Regions from separate parts of the Actinoallomurus vinaceus genome, predicted to be linked through region 2. Evidence: riboswitches for the same ligand, from Rfam matches in the RefSeq annotation. Region 2 holds a riboswitch; the other holds the start of a gene.
The links. Region 2 has a riboswitch for thiamine pyrophosphate ahead of ABEA24_RS45430 (purine-cytosine permease family protein). Riboswitches for the same ligand answer to the same signal wherever they lie in the genome.
Positions count from the first base shown of each region.

Region 1: another riboswitch for thiamine pyrophosphate. It lies ahead of tenA (thiaminase II); the one in region 2 lies ahead of ABEA24_RS45430 (purine-cytosine permease family protein).

Region 1 is NZ_BAABHK010000015.1:142,059-149,282, reverse strand. It holds gene ABEA24_RS39830 (TetR family transcriptional regulator) at 1-58, shown strand, start outside; gene ABEA24_RS39825 (PhzF family phenazine biosynthesis protein) at 92-742, opposite strand; gene ABEA24_RS39820 (SDR family NAD(P)-dependent oxidoreductase) at 767-1,723, opposite strand; gene ABEA24_RS39815 (MerR family transcriptional regulator) at 1,780-2,199, shown strand; gene ABEA24_RS39810 (hypothetical protein) at 2,204-3,226, opposite strand; gene ABEA24_RS39805 (GNAT family N-acetyltransferase) at 3,556-4,002, shown strand; gene ABEA24_RS39800 (SMI1/KNR4 family protein) at 4,043-4,486, shown strand; gene ABEA24_RS39795 (PaaI family thioesterase) at 4,546-4,986, shown strand; TPP riboswitch at 5,066-5,164, shown strand; gene tenA (thiaminase II) at 5,226-5,906, shown strand; gene ABEA24_RS39785 (hypothetical protein) at 5,957-6,316, opposite strand; gene ABEA24_RS39780 (NsdA family TPR-like regulatory protein) at 6,558-7,224, shown strand, end outside.
Region 2 is NZ_BAABHK010000020.1:70,888-78,111, forward strand. It holds gene ABEA24_RS45425 (sensor histidine kinase) at 1-574, opposite strand, end outside; gene ABEA24_RS45430 (purine-cytosine permease family protein) at 756-2,084, opposite strand; TPP riboswitch at 2,075-2,191, opposite strand; gene ABEA24_RS45435 (rhodanese-like domain-containing protein) at 2,216-2,524, opposite strand; gene ABEA24_RS45440 (SSI family serine proteinase inhibitor) at 2,597-3,094, shown strand; gene ABEA24_RS45445 (Fpg/Nei family DNA glycosylase) at 3,191-4,051, opposite strand; gene ABEA24_RS45450 (CapA family protein) at 4,195-5,175, shown strand; gene ABEA24_RS45455 (hypothetical protein) at 5,416-5,817, shown strand; gene ABEA24_RS45460 (alpha/beta fold hydrolase) at 5,923-7,020, shown strand; gene ABEA24_RS45465 (RNA polymerase sigma factor) at 7,122-7,224, shown strand, end outside.

The DNA.
Region 1 (7,224 bases), on a different contig from region 2:
TCTCCAGGTCGCCGACCTGCTCCTGCACGGCTTCGCGACGACGCACCACTCGCGCTGACCTGGGGCGGAGCGGCGGTTTCACACGTCGAACTCACTGCCGCTCGGCGGGGCGAACGCGGCCACCCACCTCGATCAGGCCGTCCGGCGCCGGTCTCGTCAGGAGCTGGGAGCCGCGTCCCTGCGTGATGGTCAGGGCGCGGCCGAGGCGGGCGGTCAGCAGCAGTGCCGCCGCGCCGGTCGCCTCGTCCTCGGCGATACCGTCATCGCGCCCGGGGAAGGCGCGCGCCCGCACCTGCCCGGCCGTCTCGTCCTGCCACGCCCACGCGTAGATCCACTCCCCGGGTGGCGGCACGGGCAGCGCGTCGACCTCGGCGGCCGAACCGTACTGCCGCAGGGTGCGTGGCAGCGCCCACTCCGCCCGCGCCTCGATCCACGCCCACTCTCCGTCACGGCGGGCCCGGACGCGTCCCGCCGGGGTGATCAGCGCGGGCAGGCCGAGCAGCCATGCCGTCCCGACACACGGATATCCCGCGAACGGCAGCCGCAGCGTCGGTGTATAGATGTCGATGACACCGCGCTCGGGGTCGTCGACGAACACCGTCTCGCTGAAGCCGAGCTTCCGCGCGAAGGCCTGGCGCTCGGCCTCGGTCGGGACGGCGGCCCCGTCGCGGACGACCCCGAGCTCGTTGCCATGCTTGCCGTCGGGCCCGCAGAACACATGCAGCACCTCGTACTCGATCACCCGCGCAGTGAAGCACACCGTCCCTCAGGAGTACGCGTCGACGCCGGTGAGCTCGGCGGACAGCTCCCAGAGCCGGGCGGCCTCGTCCGCGTCGACCGCCCAGGGCTTGACACCGCCGATGAGCATGTCGTCCGTGGTGGCGGGCTCGGCGATGTCGCAGTCCTGGCAGTACGCCCCACCGTGGGCGTCGAGCAGCGGCGACGTCGCCGCCCATATGGCCGTCGCGGCCCCCTGTGCCGGAGTCTTGAACCCGGCCGCCGGCCGGCCCTCCGCGTCGATCCATCCCTGGGCGATCTGCTCGGCACGAGGGACGTGCCGCTGCAGCGGAGTCAGGATGCTGCCGGGGTGCACCGCGAAGGATCGCAGCCCGTCGGCCGCCCCGAGCGTGTCGAGATGCACGGCGAACAGGGCGTTCGCGGTCTTCGACTGCGCGTACGCCAGCCACCCGTCGTAGCCCGTGCGGAAGTGGAGGTCGTCCCAGCGGATGGGCGACAGGAAGTGCCCCGCCGAGGACACCGAGACGACCCTCGCCCGGCCGGGGGCCAGCGCCGGGCGGAGCCGGTTGACCAGGGCGAAGTGGCCAAGGTGGTTGGTCGCGAAGTGCGCCTCCCAGGCCGGGCCGACGCGCGTCTCCGGGCAGGCCATGATGCCCGCGCCGGCGATGACGATGTCGAGTGTGCGGCCCGTCTCCAGGATCCGGCCGGAGAAGACCCGGACGCTCTCCAGGTCCGCCAGGTCGAGTTCGTGGACCTCGGTGCCGGGGACGTCGCGGAGGGTCTCCTCCGCCGTGGCCCGCCGGCGGGCGGGGACGATGACGTGCGCTCCCGCCCGGGTGAGGGCGCGAGTGGTCTCCAGCCCCAGGCCGGAGTACCCACCGGTGACCAGAGCCGTCCGGCCCCACAGGTCGACCCCGGTCAGAACCTCCTCCGCCGTGCTCTGCGCGCCGAATCCACTGCCGATCCTCTGCTGTTTCGCTGCCATGGCTCAGGACGCTAAAACCTAGAGTGTTCTCTAGGTCAAGCTGTACGCTCGGTGCCGTGACGAGGCATGCGGAAGGGCTGTCGATCGGGCAGGTCGCGGACAAGACCGGGCTCAGCGTGCACGGCCTCCGGTTCTTCGAACGCGAAGGTCTCTTTCTCCGCCCGATCCGCCGGTCGGCGGGCGGCCAGCGGATCTACGACCCCGCCGACGTCGAGTGGCTGCTCCTGTGCAACAGGCTCCGCGACTCCGGCATGTCGATCGCCACGATGAGGCGGTTCGCCGAGCTTGTACGCTCCGGCCCCGGCAACGAGCGAGAGCGGCTGGCCCTGCTCGAGGAGCACGAGCGCACCGTCCGCGCCAAGATCGCAGAGCTGGCCGAGAGCCTCGAGGTCATCCACGGCAAGGTCACGGTCTACCGCCGGCACGTCGACAACGACACCGCCGCCGGCCTCTGGTCACCGACTCCCGACCGCTGACCCGTCAGCGGCGATCCGCGGCAGGGACGCGACGAGGAGAGCCGGGCCTGAGGCGGCGGAGTTCGGTCGCGATGATCCACGCGACGAGCAGGTCGATGGCCAGGCCGGACAACGCGGCGAACTGGTTGATCGTGAACTTGAAGACCTGCCCGGCGAGGATGTCCAGCAGCACTACGGCGTTGAACACCCGGAACGCCGCCGTACGATCGCGGCGCAGCCGCGCCAGGCCGTACGCGCCCAGAACCGTCGACACGACCGCGCAGCAGGCGACGGCCGCCACCGCGCCTGTCTCCCGTTCTCCGGCACGAGTCACGATGGCGTCATCGGCGATCACTCCGGCCATGGTCAGGGCCCCCTGGGCCACGAGGTAGCAGACGGCGACGCGGAGAACCATGCGGTGCGCGGCCAGCCGCCCGGCGACGGTACGGGCACGGGCCACCGCCGTACGCACCGGGCGCGGGGTGGCGGGCCGCCGGTCGGGTGCCGCCGCGAGGAGGTGCAGCAGGGCGGCCTGGGCCTCGCCGTCCACCTCCTCGATCAGGCGTACCGCCGCACGGCGCTCCTCCGGCGTCAGCCCTGACGTTATCCCGGCCAGCGCCGCGGAGGCGGCGTTGACCGTACGCTCGCGCGGGGTGAGCAATGTCCGTCCGCCCGCCCGCTGGGTGAGGACGGCGAGCAGGGTGAAGGTGAGGTAGATGAGCCCTGCGGCCGGTCGGTAGAAGTAGCCGGTCTTGTGGACCAGCTTGCCGATCTCGTCGATGAACAGGCCGAAGCCCACGCCGCCCACCACAGTGGCCCACATTCGCGCCGGCCGGCCGAGGAAGACGACGGCGATGACCACGCCCGCCGCCATCAGCAGGCCACCCCACAGGGCGTGGGCGATGTGCAGATTCCCGCTGCCGACCTTGGGATAGCCGGCCTGCGCCAGGGAGGCCCGGGTCACGAGCACGGTGGCGATTCCCGAAAGGACGAATCCCCGCAGGTACGCCGCAGCGTTCGCCGCTCGGACGAGTCCGAATCGGTGCATCGACACTCCGGCCTGTTCCCTCCGCGTCACCCAGTGATCGGCAGCGTGGACGCGCCGGCTCCCGATCTCTGCTCGGCAGCCCACGCTACGGCCGCACCGGCGCCCGGGACACTGCCGCCAGCCCCCGATCCGCCCGTACGGACAGCCCCACCTCCGGCGACGGCCTCCGGGGGGCCGCTACTGGTCCTTCCCTTTCGCCGTGAAGTGGCCGTTCTCCCGGAAGAGCACTCGTCCCTACGCTCGGATGCCTGAACCCGTCCTCGCCGACCAGCCCGTACGTGGGGAGCGTCCGTCGACGTTCGGCTCGCTCGCCCCGCCAGGAGACATCGATGATCACCATCCGGAAGCTCGTTCCGTCCGACAGGGACACCTGGGAGGACCTGTTCCGCGGTTACATCGACTTCTACGAGCGGGTGGAACCCGCGGAGATGTACGAGCGGGCGTGGAACGAGTTCCTGGCGGACACGCGCCTGCACGCCCTCGGCGCGACGCTGGACGGCCGGCTCGTCGGCATCGTGCACTTCCTCGTTCACGCCAGCACGTCGATACCCGACGCCGACGTCTGCTACCTGCAGGACCTGTTCACCGCACCGGACGCCCGGGGTTTGGGCGTGGGACGTGCCCTGATCTCGGCGGTAACCGACTGGGCCAAGGCCCACGACTGCGCCCGGGTGTACTGGCACACCCACGAGTCGAACACGACGGCGCGGCGCCTGTACGACAAGGTGGCCGAGAACCGCGGCTTCATCCAGTACCGGATCGAGCTGCCACGCTAGGTTCTGATCGACGTTCCTGCGGACAGCGAGAGAGCCTGGGATGTGGCGAGACCTGATCGAGCGGCTGTACGACGACGCCGAGTTCGCCGATCCCGCGTCCGACACGGACATCGATCAGATCGAGCGGCGATTGGGACAGCCGGTTCCGGAGGAGCTGCGGCGGCTGCTGCGGGAGACCGACGGCGTGCGGGCCGACTACGGATCCGGGCTGGTGTGGTCGCTTCAGGAGATCATCGAGCAGAACACCGAGTTCCGGGAGAGCGCGGACTTCGCCCTGCTGTACATGTCGTTCGGCCAGCTCATGTTCATGGCGGACGACGGTGGTGGGGATCGGTTCGCCTACGTCCGGGTCCCGGCCGGACGGCCCGATGACCTGTTCGTGTGGGACCACGAGACCGACGAACGCAGGTGGGTCGCCCGGTCGTTGCAGGACTACCTCGAGCGCCGGGCCGATGGCGACGACTGGTACAAGAAGGGCCTCTGAGGACGACTGCTCTCGGACGTCGCGCCGAGGTTGTCGGTGCGCCCCTGTTCAATGCGGGCATGGAGCCCGAGACGAACCAACGAGGGTTGTTCTGGGATGTGCTGGCGGGGCGGGTTCCCCCGCCGCCCGCCGCGTCGCTTCTGGGCTGGGAGCTCGTCGAACTGGACCCCGAGCGCGGCACCATCGAGGTGGCGTTTCAGGCGAGCGCGCGGTTCGCGAACCCTGTCGGTGTCATCCAGGGCGGGTTCCTGGCCGCCATGCTCGATGACACCATGGGGCCGGCGCTGGTGGCGACGCTCCCCGAGGATCAGTTCGCGCCAACCCTGGATCTGCACGTTCAGTTCCTTCGGCCCGCCCGCCCCGGGCGGCTGGTGGGGCGAGGACGTGTCGTGCAGCGCGGCAGGGACGTCTGCTTTCTGGCCAGCGAGCTCCTCGATCCCGACGGCAGGCCGGTCGCCACGGCGACCGCGACCGCGCGGATCCAGACCGTCCGAACGTGACCGCCGGCGATCCGCGTGACACCCGGTCCGCGAGGCCGCCGCCACGGCTGGTCATGACCGGCCGGTTGTTGTTACGGTCGGCGGTGACGCGGGGTGCCCGGAGCCTTTCCGGGCTGAGATCACACCCGTCGAACCTGATCTAGCTAGGACTAGCGAAGGGACGTCACCGGTGACCGGAGCTCTCCTGGTGTTGCTCGAACGTCCGCTCCTCGCCGTCCGGTGACCGCTGAGAGGATCCGATGTTCTGCGACGACGTGTGGAAGCGCTCGGCCCGCCTGATCCGCGCGATCCACGAGCACCCGTTCAACACCGCCCTCAGCGCCGGCACGCTCGACCGTGAGCGGTTCGCGTTCTACATCGTGCAGGACGCCCGCTACCTGGAGGCGTTCTCCCGGGCGCTCGCGCTCGCGTCCGCGCGGGCCACCGACACCGAGGACGCGGTCTTCTTTGCCGAGAGCGCGCACGCCGCGCTGGCGGCGGAGCGTACGCTGCACGCCGGCTACATCGAGGAGTTCGGCCTGACCGCCGACGACCTCGCGGGCATCGGCACCTCCCCCACCTGCCTCGGCTATTCGTCGTTCCTGCAGGCGACGGCCCTCGCCGACCCGTACCCGGTGCTCGCGGCGGCGGTACTCCCCTGCTTCTGGGTCTACCAGGACGTCGGCACGACCCTGCTGGAGAACACGGCAGGTGTCGAGGACCATCCTTATCGCGCTTGGATCGCGACCTACTCCGACCCGGCCTTCGCCGAATCGACCGAACGCGCCAAGAACATCACCGACCGCCTCGCGGCCACCACCGACGACGCCACCCGCGAGGCCATGGCCCGCGCCTTCTTCCGCGCCACCGAGTACGAATGGATGTTCTGGGACAGCGCCTGGCACCGCGAAACCTGGCCCACCGCCGAATGGCTGGCATAGCGACTCGCGGAGAGCGACTTACGACCATCTAAGCAAGGACCTCGCCCCGATCAGCGACTGCCCACCCACTGTCCGCGCATCGCAGGAGCCAGCGGATCACCCTCCTCGATCGGGGAGTGCTTGCAGTGATCGACTCGCGGCCCATAGTCCTCACGACATTCATTGTTCGGCCCAGACGAGCTTGCCGCCGTTGCGGCAGCGAACGGCGTCCCACCGATGACAAAGGAAGTCGATGATTTCCAGAGCTCGCTCATAATGAACTCAGCGTTCTCCCGGAGATCGGTAGGGAGCCGCCAGTGGCGGGTCACTTCAGCGACGAGCCGCCGGGCCAGCGGAACGGCATTCGAGGTGGCAGCCAGCGTCACCGCCTCGTGCTGCTTGGCGGGGAAGAACGCTTGGACCGGCATCATGCGACCGCCGCCCTTGGGCAGCGCGCCTCATCACAGCTGCCAGGAACGAGCCGGGCGCGTCCCAGTTTGGGTTGATTTGACACGTCGAACCACCGCCTCTGCCAACACTCTGATCTCGATCACTATTTGTGATCGAATCAATCTCTAGCGTCACAATGGCAGCAGCCAACACTCATCTGGGGCCAGAGGTCGAGCGTTGCCTGGGTGTTGCCGACCCTTCGTAATAGCGCCTTCACCTGCGATGGAGACGGCTACGGTGGTCGCACAAACAATGGTCTCGGCGTCGGGGGCCGTGATGAGTGATACGCCGTTCCGCCACCCACTGGCAGCGCTACGTGCCCAACTCGGGCTATCCGCCACGGAGTACTTGAGGCGTTTGGACGCCCACCACCGCTCGCTCGGCCACGGAGCAATGGCCACCCGGCGGGAGAAGGTCGCCCGCTGGGAGGCCGGTGTCTGCGCCCCCGAGTTGTCCGCACAACTGGCCATGGCCGATCTCCACAACGTCTCCCCCGTCTCGGTACGAGAACTCAGTTGGCCGGACTGGCTGCGCCTGGCGTTCGACGGCGACGACGCCGTTCTTGCCACACCCTGGACACCCATGGGTACGGTGACGTCGATGACCGCCACCGCGCGAGGAGGCTCCGTGGATCGACGCGGGTTCTTGATCGCCACCGGAACGACGCTCGCCGCGATCGCCGCAGACTGGACCGGATCGCTCGACCAAGTACCCGCCGCCTCGTCCGCTGGACGGCGCCGCTTGGATATGACGATGGTCACCCATCTAGAGCGCCGCCTGAATCACCTGCGGCACTTGGACGACGCCCTCGGCGGCGGGGACCTACGCCCTATTGCGATCGCCGAATTTCAGTTGGTCAGCAAACTCGCCGATGAGACCTCCTACGACC
Region 2 (7,224 bases):
GCAGGCCGGTCATGCTGACCAGCCGCAGCGTGTTGGTGGCCTGCTCGATGACGACGAAGCCGGCGGCGTCCGCGCCGGTGAGCTCGATGAGACCCGACGTGACGCGGTCCAGGACCGCCGGGAGCTCCAGCTCGGCGTTGAGGTCGGCCACCACGTCGTTGAGCCGCCGCACGAGGCGGATGCGCTCGGCCGTCTGGTGCTGAACGGCCTCGTCCTCCCGCACCGGGCGGTAGAGGCCGACCCAGCCGAGGAACTCACCGTCCTCGCCGCGCATCGCGCTGGCGACCGCCCGGGTGTCGATCAACCGGCCGTCGCGGTGCAGCCGCCGGGTGAGGAACGAGATGTGGCCGCCCTCGCGGACGCGTTCGAGCACGGCGCGGTGCTCCGCGGTGTGCTCCTCGGGGACGATGCGCAGCGGCCGGCCCAGCACCTCCTCCGCCGTCCAGCCGAACATCCGCTCGGCGGCGGGGTTCCACAGCCGGACGGTCTGGTCGGCCCCCAACGCGATCATCGCGTCGGCGGAGGAGGCCACCGCCGCACGCATCATCGCATCAGACGAGCTCACGCGGCCCATAGTGCCACCCGCGCCGCGCTCCTATGCGAAGGTCAGCACCAATCCACACTTGCGGCATCGTTTCTGGTTGGGCGCCGTCTGCACCCAGTCGTGATCACACTGCGCCATCGTGATCGCCTCCCGCGCTCCGTACTCCCATCATGACGGGCGCGACGACGCCGTGACGTGCGATTGAGGGTCTTCACCGGCGAATGAGACCGATCGCCCCGGTGACCGCCGCCGCGACGGCGAAGGACAGGAGCGAGGCGCTCATCCAGTCGGCCGGGGTGAAGTGCAGCGCGCTCTGCGCGTGCGTCCACATCCGCGACCACCACCCGACCTGGCCGGGATTGATGAGCTGGTACGTCGCGATGCCCGCCGCCCACGCCACGACCATCCCCCAGCGGGCGGGCGCGCGATCGGAGACGTCCCAGCCGCGCCGTCCGGTGAAGCAGAAGAAGTCCACGGCCAGCACGCCGAGCATCGGCACGAACACCGACCCGATCAGCGTGAGGAAGCCCGCGTAGTTGTCCATGTTCAGGGCGAGGGCGAGCAGCGTCGTCAGGGCGCCCAGCGTGATGGTGAGCAGCCGCCGGTCCACGCGGGGCACGAGGTTCTGGATCGAGACCGCGGTCGAGTAGACGTTCGCGAACGACTGGTCCGCCTCGCGCAGGACGAACACCGCGAAGAACAGCGTGCCGAGGGCGACGTGCTGGAACGGCCCGAACACCTTGGAAGAGTCGCCGGCGACCAGGGCGAGCGCCAGCAGGCCCAGGACGTACGCGACGATCTGCGTCAGCCCGTACGCCACGCTCGCGGCGCCGAACGCCGCCCGCTCGGAGCGGGAGTGCCGCGTGTAGTCGGCCGCCATGGGCACCCAGGAGATGGAGACGGCCAGCGCGGCGTCCGCGCCGATCCAGAAATGGCTCCACGACCCGTGGGAGAGATTCGGGAGGGGCTGGCGGACGAGCTGCACGTAGAAGTAGACGAGGGCCAGGATGACCGCCACGGTGACGTACCGGCGCAGGACCCGGACGGAGCCGAGCGGCCAGATGGTCAGCACGGTCGTGACCACGCCCGCGACGATGACGTACGCCCAGCGCGGGCCGCCGCCGACGAGCTCCTTGGCCGCGCCCGCGATCGTGACCAGCTCGAAGGTGCCCCAGCCGATCATCTGCAGGATGTTCAGGACGGTGGGGACGTACGAGAGGCGCGTGCCGAACAGGCCACGCAGCAGCATCATCGCCGGAACGCCGGCCCGGGTGCCGGGCACGGCCGCCAGCCCGAGCATGATCCCGCCGATCGCGGTGCCGACGACCATGGCGACGATCCCGGCGACGATGGGGAGCCGGGGCGCGCCCTGGGCGTCCGGCGCGAGCACCGTGTAGGCGCCGGAGAAGGCGAGGAGACTGACGCCCAGGTTGGCCCAGAAGGCGCTCTGGTCCCAGAAGCTGAGGACCTTGGGGGCGGGCTGATCGAGGGTGTACGGGGCCTCGTTGTCGAGTGGACGTTCGTCGACGGCAGTGCTCAAGGCACACTCCCTACGCCGGCATTACCCGGTCAGGTTCGAGCGGTCGGCGGCGCGTGTGAAGCCGCCCTCTCAGCCCGGTCGTCGCCCGAGCTCCCGCGAGTCTGAACTTTTCCGCCGTTAATGTACCTCGATCAGGCGACGTATGGCTCTCCGCCCGATTCGCTGACCATCGGACGGCCCGCCGCGACCCAGGCGTGCATGCCGCCCGAGACGTTCGCGGTCTTCCAGCCGGCGTTGTTGAACGCCATGACCACCGACGCCGACCGGGCCCCCGACCGGCAGATGACGAAGACGTCCTCGCCGGTGGGCACCTCGGACGCGCGGGCGCCGAGCTGGCTGAGCGGGATGTGGATCGCGCGAGGCGCGTGCCCAGCCTCCCATTCGTCCAGTTCGCGCACGTCCAGGAGGTATGCGTCGTCCGGAACCTTGGCGACTTCCACAGCGGGAACCTGGTCCCTGAAAGCATTCACAAGTTAACGGAACCACGAGCCGACGCCCGGCGTCGAATCGTCATGAGGCAATCTCTAACCAGACTGGGACCAGCGGCCGTCGCCCTCCCTGGCATCGCCGCCGCCCTCATGCTGGGCGGTTGCGGCAGCGGGAAGGACACCGCGACGGTCAAGCCGAGCGGGCCGTCCACTTCCGCGCCCGGATCCTCGGCACCGGGGCAGGCGGGAAAGACCCGGCTGACCATCACGGTGCGCGACTCGCAGACGTCGCAGCCCAAGACCAGGACGCTCACCTGCGACCCCGTCGGCGGCGACCTGCCCAAGGCCAAGGAGGCGTGCGCGGCGCTCGCCACGGCGGCCGCGACGGGCAAGGACCCGTTCGCGCCGACGCCGAAGAACGTGATGTGCACCCAGATCTACGGCGGGCCGGAGACCGCCACCGTCACCGGCACCTGGAACGGCAAGAAGGTCGACGCGACGTTCAGCCGCAAGAACGGCTGCGAGATCAAGCGGTGGGGCACCCTGGCCCTGCTGTTCGGCTCGCACCCGCCGGTCCGCTGACCACGGCCCTCCGCCGGTCCGGTGCGGCGGATGTGCCGCCGTGCCGGACCGCGACCGCGCGCTGACAACGGTCGACGGCGGCTCGCTGCGCGTGGCCTACTTGAGCAGCCGGGACATCCGGCGGTCGGCCAGGGGCTTTCCGCCCGTCTGGCATGTCGGGCAGTACTGCAGGGCGGAGTCCGCGAACGACACCTCTCTGATCGTGTCGCCGCACACCGGGCACTTCTGGCCTGCCCGGCCGTGCACCCGCAGGCCCTCCTTCTTCTCTCCCTTGAGGTCCTTGGCCGCCAGGCCCCGGGAGCGCTCGACGGCGTCGCCGAGCGTGCGGATGATCGCGTCGTACAGCGTCGCGACGTCCTCGTCCGTGAAGCTCGCCGCCAGCTTGAACGGCGACATCCGCGCCACGTGCAGGACCTCGTCGGAGTAAGCGTTGCCGATGCCGGCGATCACGCTCTGGTCGCGCAGCAGTCCCTTGATCTGGGTGCGCCGGCCGTCGAGGATGCCCTTCAGCGTGTCCGCGGTGAAGCCGTCGGCGAGCGGGTCGGGGCCGAGCGACTGGACGCCCGGGACCTCGGCGGCGTCGCGCACGACGTAGACCGCGAGCCTCTTCTGGGTGCCCGCCTCGGTCAGGTCGAATCCGGATCCGTCGTCGAGGTGCACCCGGAGGGCCAGCGGGCCCTTGCCCGGCCGGGGCGGCGCCGGCGGCAGCGCGTCCTTCCAGCGCAGCCAGCCCGCGCGGGCCAGGTGGATGACCAGGTGCAGCCCGTCGACGTCAAGGTCGAGGAACTTGCCGTGGCGCGCGACCCCGGTGACGGTCAGGCCGCTCAGCGCGGTGATCGGCGGATCGTACGTCTTCAGCGACGAGATGGCGGCCACGTCGATCCGCGCGATCGCCCGCCCGACGGCGTGCTCGCGCAGGAAGGCGGCGAGGGACTCCACCTCCGGCAGCTCCGGCATGGTCCCAGGGTACGGCTCCGTCCACAGGCTGTGGACGATCGCCGCCAGGCCGGTCGGGAGAACCGCGCCTCGATCGCCGGGCGGGACCTTCGGCCCTTGGCCCGGCGCGGCCCGCACGGCGATTCTGGTGAGGGGAGTCCGACGTGACCATCACCGTCGCCCTGGGCGGCGACACGATGCTGGGACGCGGGGTCGCGGAGCGAATCGCCGTGTCCGGCCCGTACGGGCTGTTCGCCGACGAGGTGCGGCGGATGTTCCGCTCCGCCGACCTGTCGCTGGTCAACCTCGAGTGCTGCGTTTCCGCGCGCGGCCACCCCTGGCCGGCCCCCGGTAAACCGTTCCACTTCCGCGCCCCGCCGCGAGCCGTCGACACCCTCGCCGACCTGGGGATCGACGGCGTGACGCTGGCCAACAACCACGGGCTGGACTACGGCCACGAGGCTCTGACGGACACGCTCGCGCACTTGTCCCGGGCGGGCATCCGGGCCGTCGGCGCTGGACCCGACCTGCGGCGGGCGCGCGAACCCGCCCTCTTCGACCTCGAGGACGCGCGCGTGGCCGTCCTCGGCGTCACCGACCATCCGCCCGACTTCGCCGCCCGCGCCGACCGGCCCGGGGTCGCGTACGCCGACCTGCGCCACCAGGTCCCGGCCTGGCTCACCGACCGGGTCCGCGCGCTGTCCGCCGACGGGTTCCTCGTCCTCGTGCTGGCGCACTGGGGTCCCAACATGACCACCGAACCCCTCCGTTACATCCGGGCGGCGGCGCGGGCGCTGGTCGACGCCGGGGCGACGCTGGTCGCCGGGCACTCCGCGCATGTCTTCCACGGCGTGTGCGGCCGCGTCCTGTACGACCTCGGCGACCTCATCGACGACTACGCCGTGGACCCGGTGCTGCGGAACGATCTGGGCCTCGCGTTCCAGGTGAGGCTGGAGGGACGGCGGATCGCCCGGCTCACGGCCGTCCCGCTGACGCTCGAGTACGCCCGTACCCGCCTCGCCACCGGCGCCGATCACGCCTGGATCCACAAGCGGTTCGCCGCCGCGTGCGCGGGATTCGGCACCACCGTCGCCGAGGCGGAGGACGGACGGCTCACCGTGACCTGCCCCGTACCGGACGGGTGACCGAGAAGGATGATCGCTCGTACGGACGTGCGGCCGAGGCCGAGGACGGACGGCTCGCCCCGGCCGACCCGTATCGAACGTGCGACCGAGGAGGATGGCGGGCGGCTCCCCCAGCCGATCCCGTACGGACGTGCGGCCGGGGGTGAGGGGCGAAAGTCCCTGGTCGTTCGGGACGGTCGGCCGTCCTGGCACTCGCCTCCCGCCGCCCACGCTGAAGAGAGCAGCGGATTTCGGGGGGGAATGATGGAAGGACCAGCGGACGTCTTCCGGGAAAAGCTCGCCGAGCGCGTACGCGCGGCCGGCGCGGACGAGAACGGCCTCGTCTCGGTGCTCGCCGAGCTCGAGGACGCGATCGACGCCGATCCTCGGGGCGGGGACCCCGAGGCCGTGTACGCCGCTTTGGTGGCCTGGGCCACGCTCTGCTCGGATCTCGTCGCCGCGTTCTACCGGGCGCACGACGGGTCCGCGGGAGTGCCGGTGGCGGTGGCCGCGGGCGTTCAGCGGATCGCCCGGCGGCTCCGTCATTCGCTGGGCCACGTGGCGAACGGGCTGGGCGCCGCCGGGTACTCCGTCACGATCGGTCCGCGTTCATCGGCACTGTCCGCCGCGCTGACCTGGCGTACCCCTCCGGCCGCGCCGTGAGCTCCTTCGATCCAGCCCCTCTCTTTGACGATGCCTTCACCATGGCCCAAACTGGAGTTAGGGGCCACCGTAAAGAGCTGGGAGCGGCAACGGGCGGAGGTGGCCATGTCGTTCACGGAAATCACCAAGGTGCTGGGCAGGCACACCTGGTGGCCGAACGGATCTCCCGACGGGGCGCAGCCGCGTCCGGATCTCCGGACGTCGGCGATCACCGCCGATGACGGTGTCCGGCTGCACGTCGAGGTACAGGAGGCCTCCGAGGCCAGGGTGACCGTCGTCTTCTGCCACGGGTTCCTGCTCAACTCCACCAGCTGGCACGTCCAGCGGGACGCGCTGGACGGCCGGGCCCGCGCCGTGCTCTGGGATCTCCGCGGGCACGGCCGATCCGGCTGGGGGGATCCGCCGAACGCCACCATTGACCAGCTGGGCCGTGATCTGTACTCGGTGCTCCAGGCGACCGCGCGGAAGGGGCCGGTCGTCCTGGTCGGCCACTCGATGGGCGGCATGGCGATCCTCGGGCTCGCCGAGGCGCACCCGGAGCTGTTCGGCGAGCGGATCGCCGGCGTGCTCCTCGCCGCGACCTCCTCTGGTGGCCTGTCCTCCGTGACGATCGGGCTGCCGGAGCGCACGGCCCGCGTCCTGCACCGGATGGTCCCCGTCACGCTGGGCACGCTCCGCCACCAGGCCCGGCTGGTGGACGCGGCTCGGCGGCCGCTCGGCGGGATGTCCTTCCTGCTGACCCGGTCGTACCTCTTCGGCGCCCGCGTGTCGAAGGAGGTCGCCGAGGTCACCACCCGGCTGATGGCCTCCGTCCCCATCGAGGTGATCGCCGACTTCTACAAGGAGCTCATCACGTACGACAAACGGGCCGCCCTGCCCGCGCTCGGGCGCGTGCCCGTGCTCGTCATGGTCGGCGACCGGGACCTGATCACGCCGGTACGGCACGCCGAGGACCTCGTTGCCGAGATCCCCGGCGCCGAGCTCGCGGTGATCCCCGGCGCCGGGCACCTGATGACCCTCGAACGTGCCGGCGACGTCAACCGGCACCTGTGGGCCCTCCTCCGGCGTGCCACCGGCGTCGAGCCGCCCGCCGAGCCCACCGTCGTCAACGGCCAGGAACCGGCCCCGCACCTCCGGCCCGAGCGCAAGCCCCTCCTCGGACGGCGCGCCCCTCGCCGGGAGAAGGGCCGCCGGAAGAGCTGACCCGTCCCGTACGCCACCCTCGGGGAAGCGGCGTCACCGGCTGCGGCAACAACAGGTGACATCCCCCACCGAGAGGGTCGCATGACCGAGACGAGAAGCCCGTGAGGGCCGAGGCGGGCGCCGAGACCGACGCCGAGGTGATCGAGGCCTCGCTGCGCGAACCGGAGCGGTTCGCGGACCTGTACGACCGGCATCACCAGACGA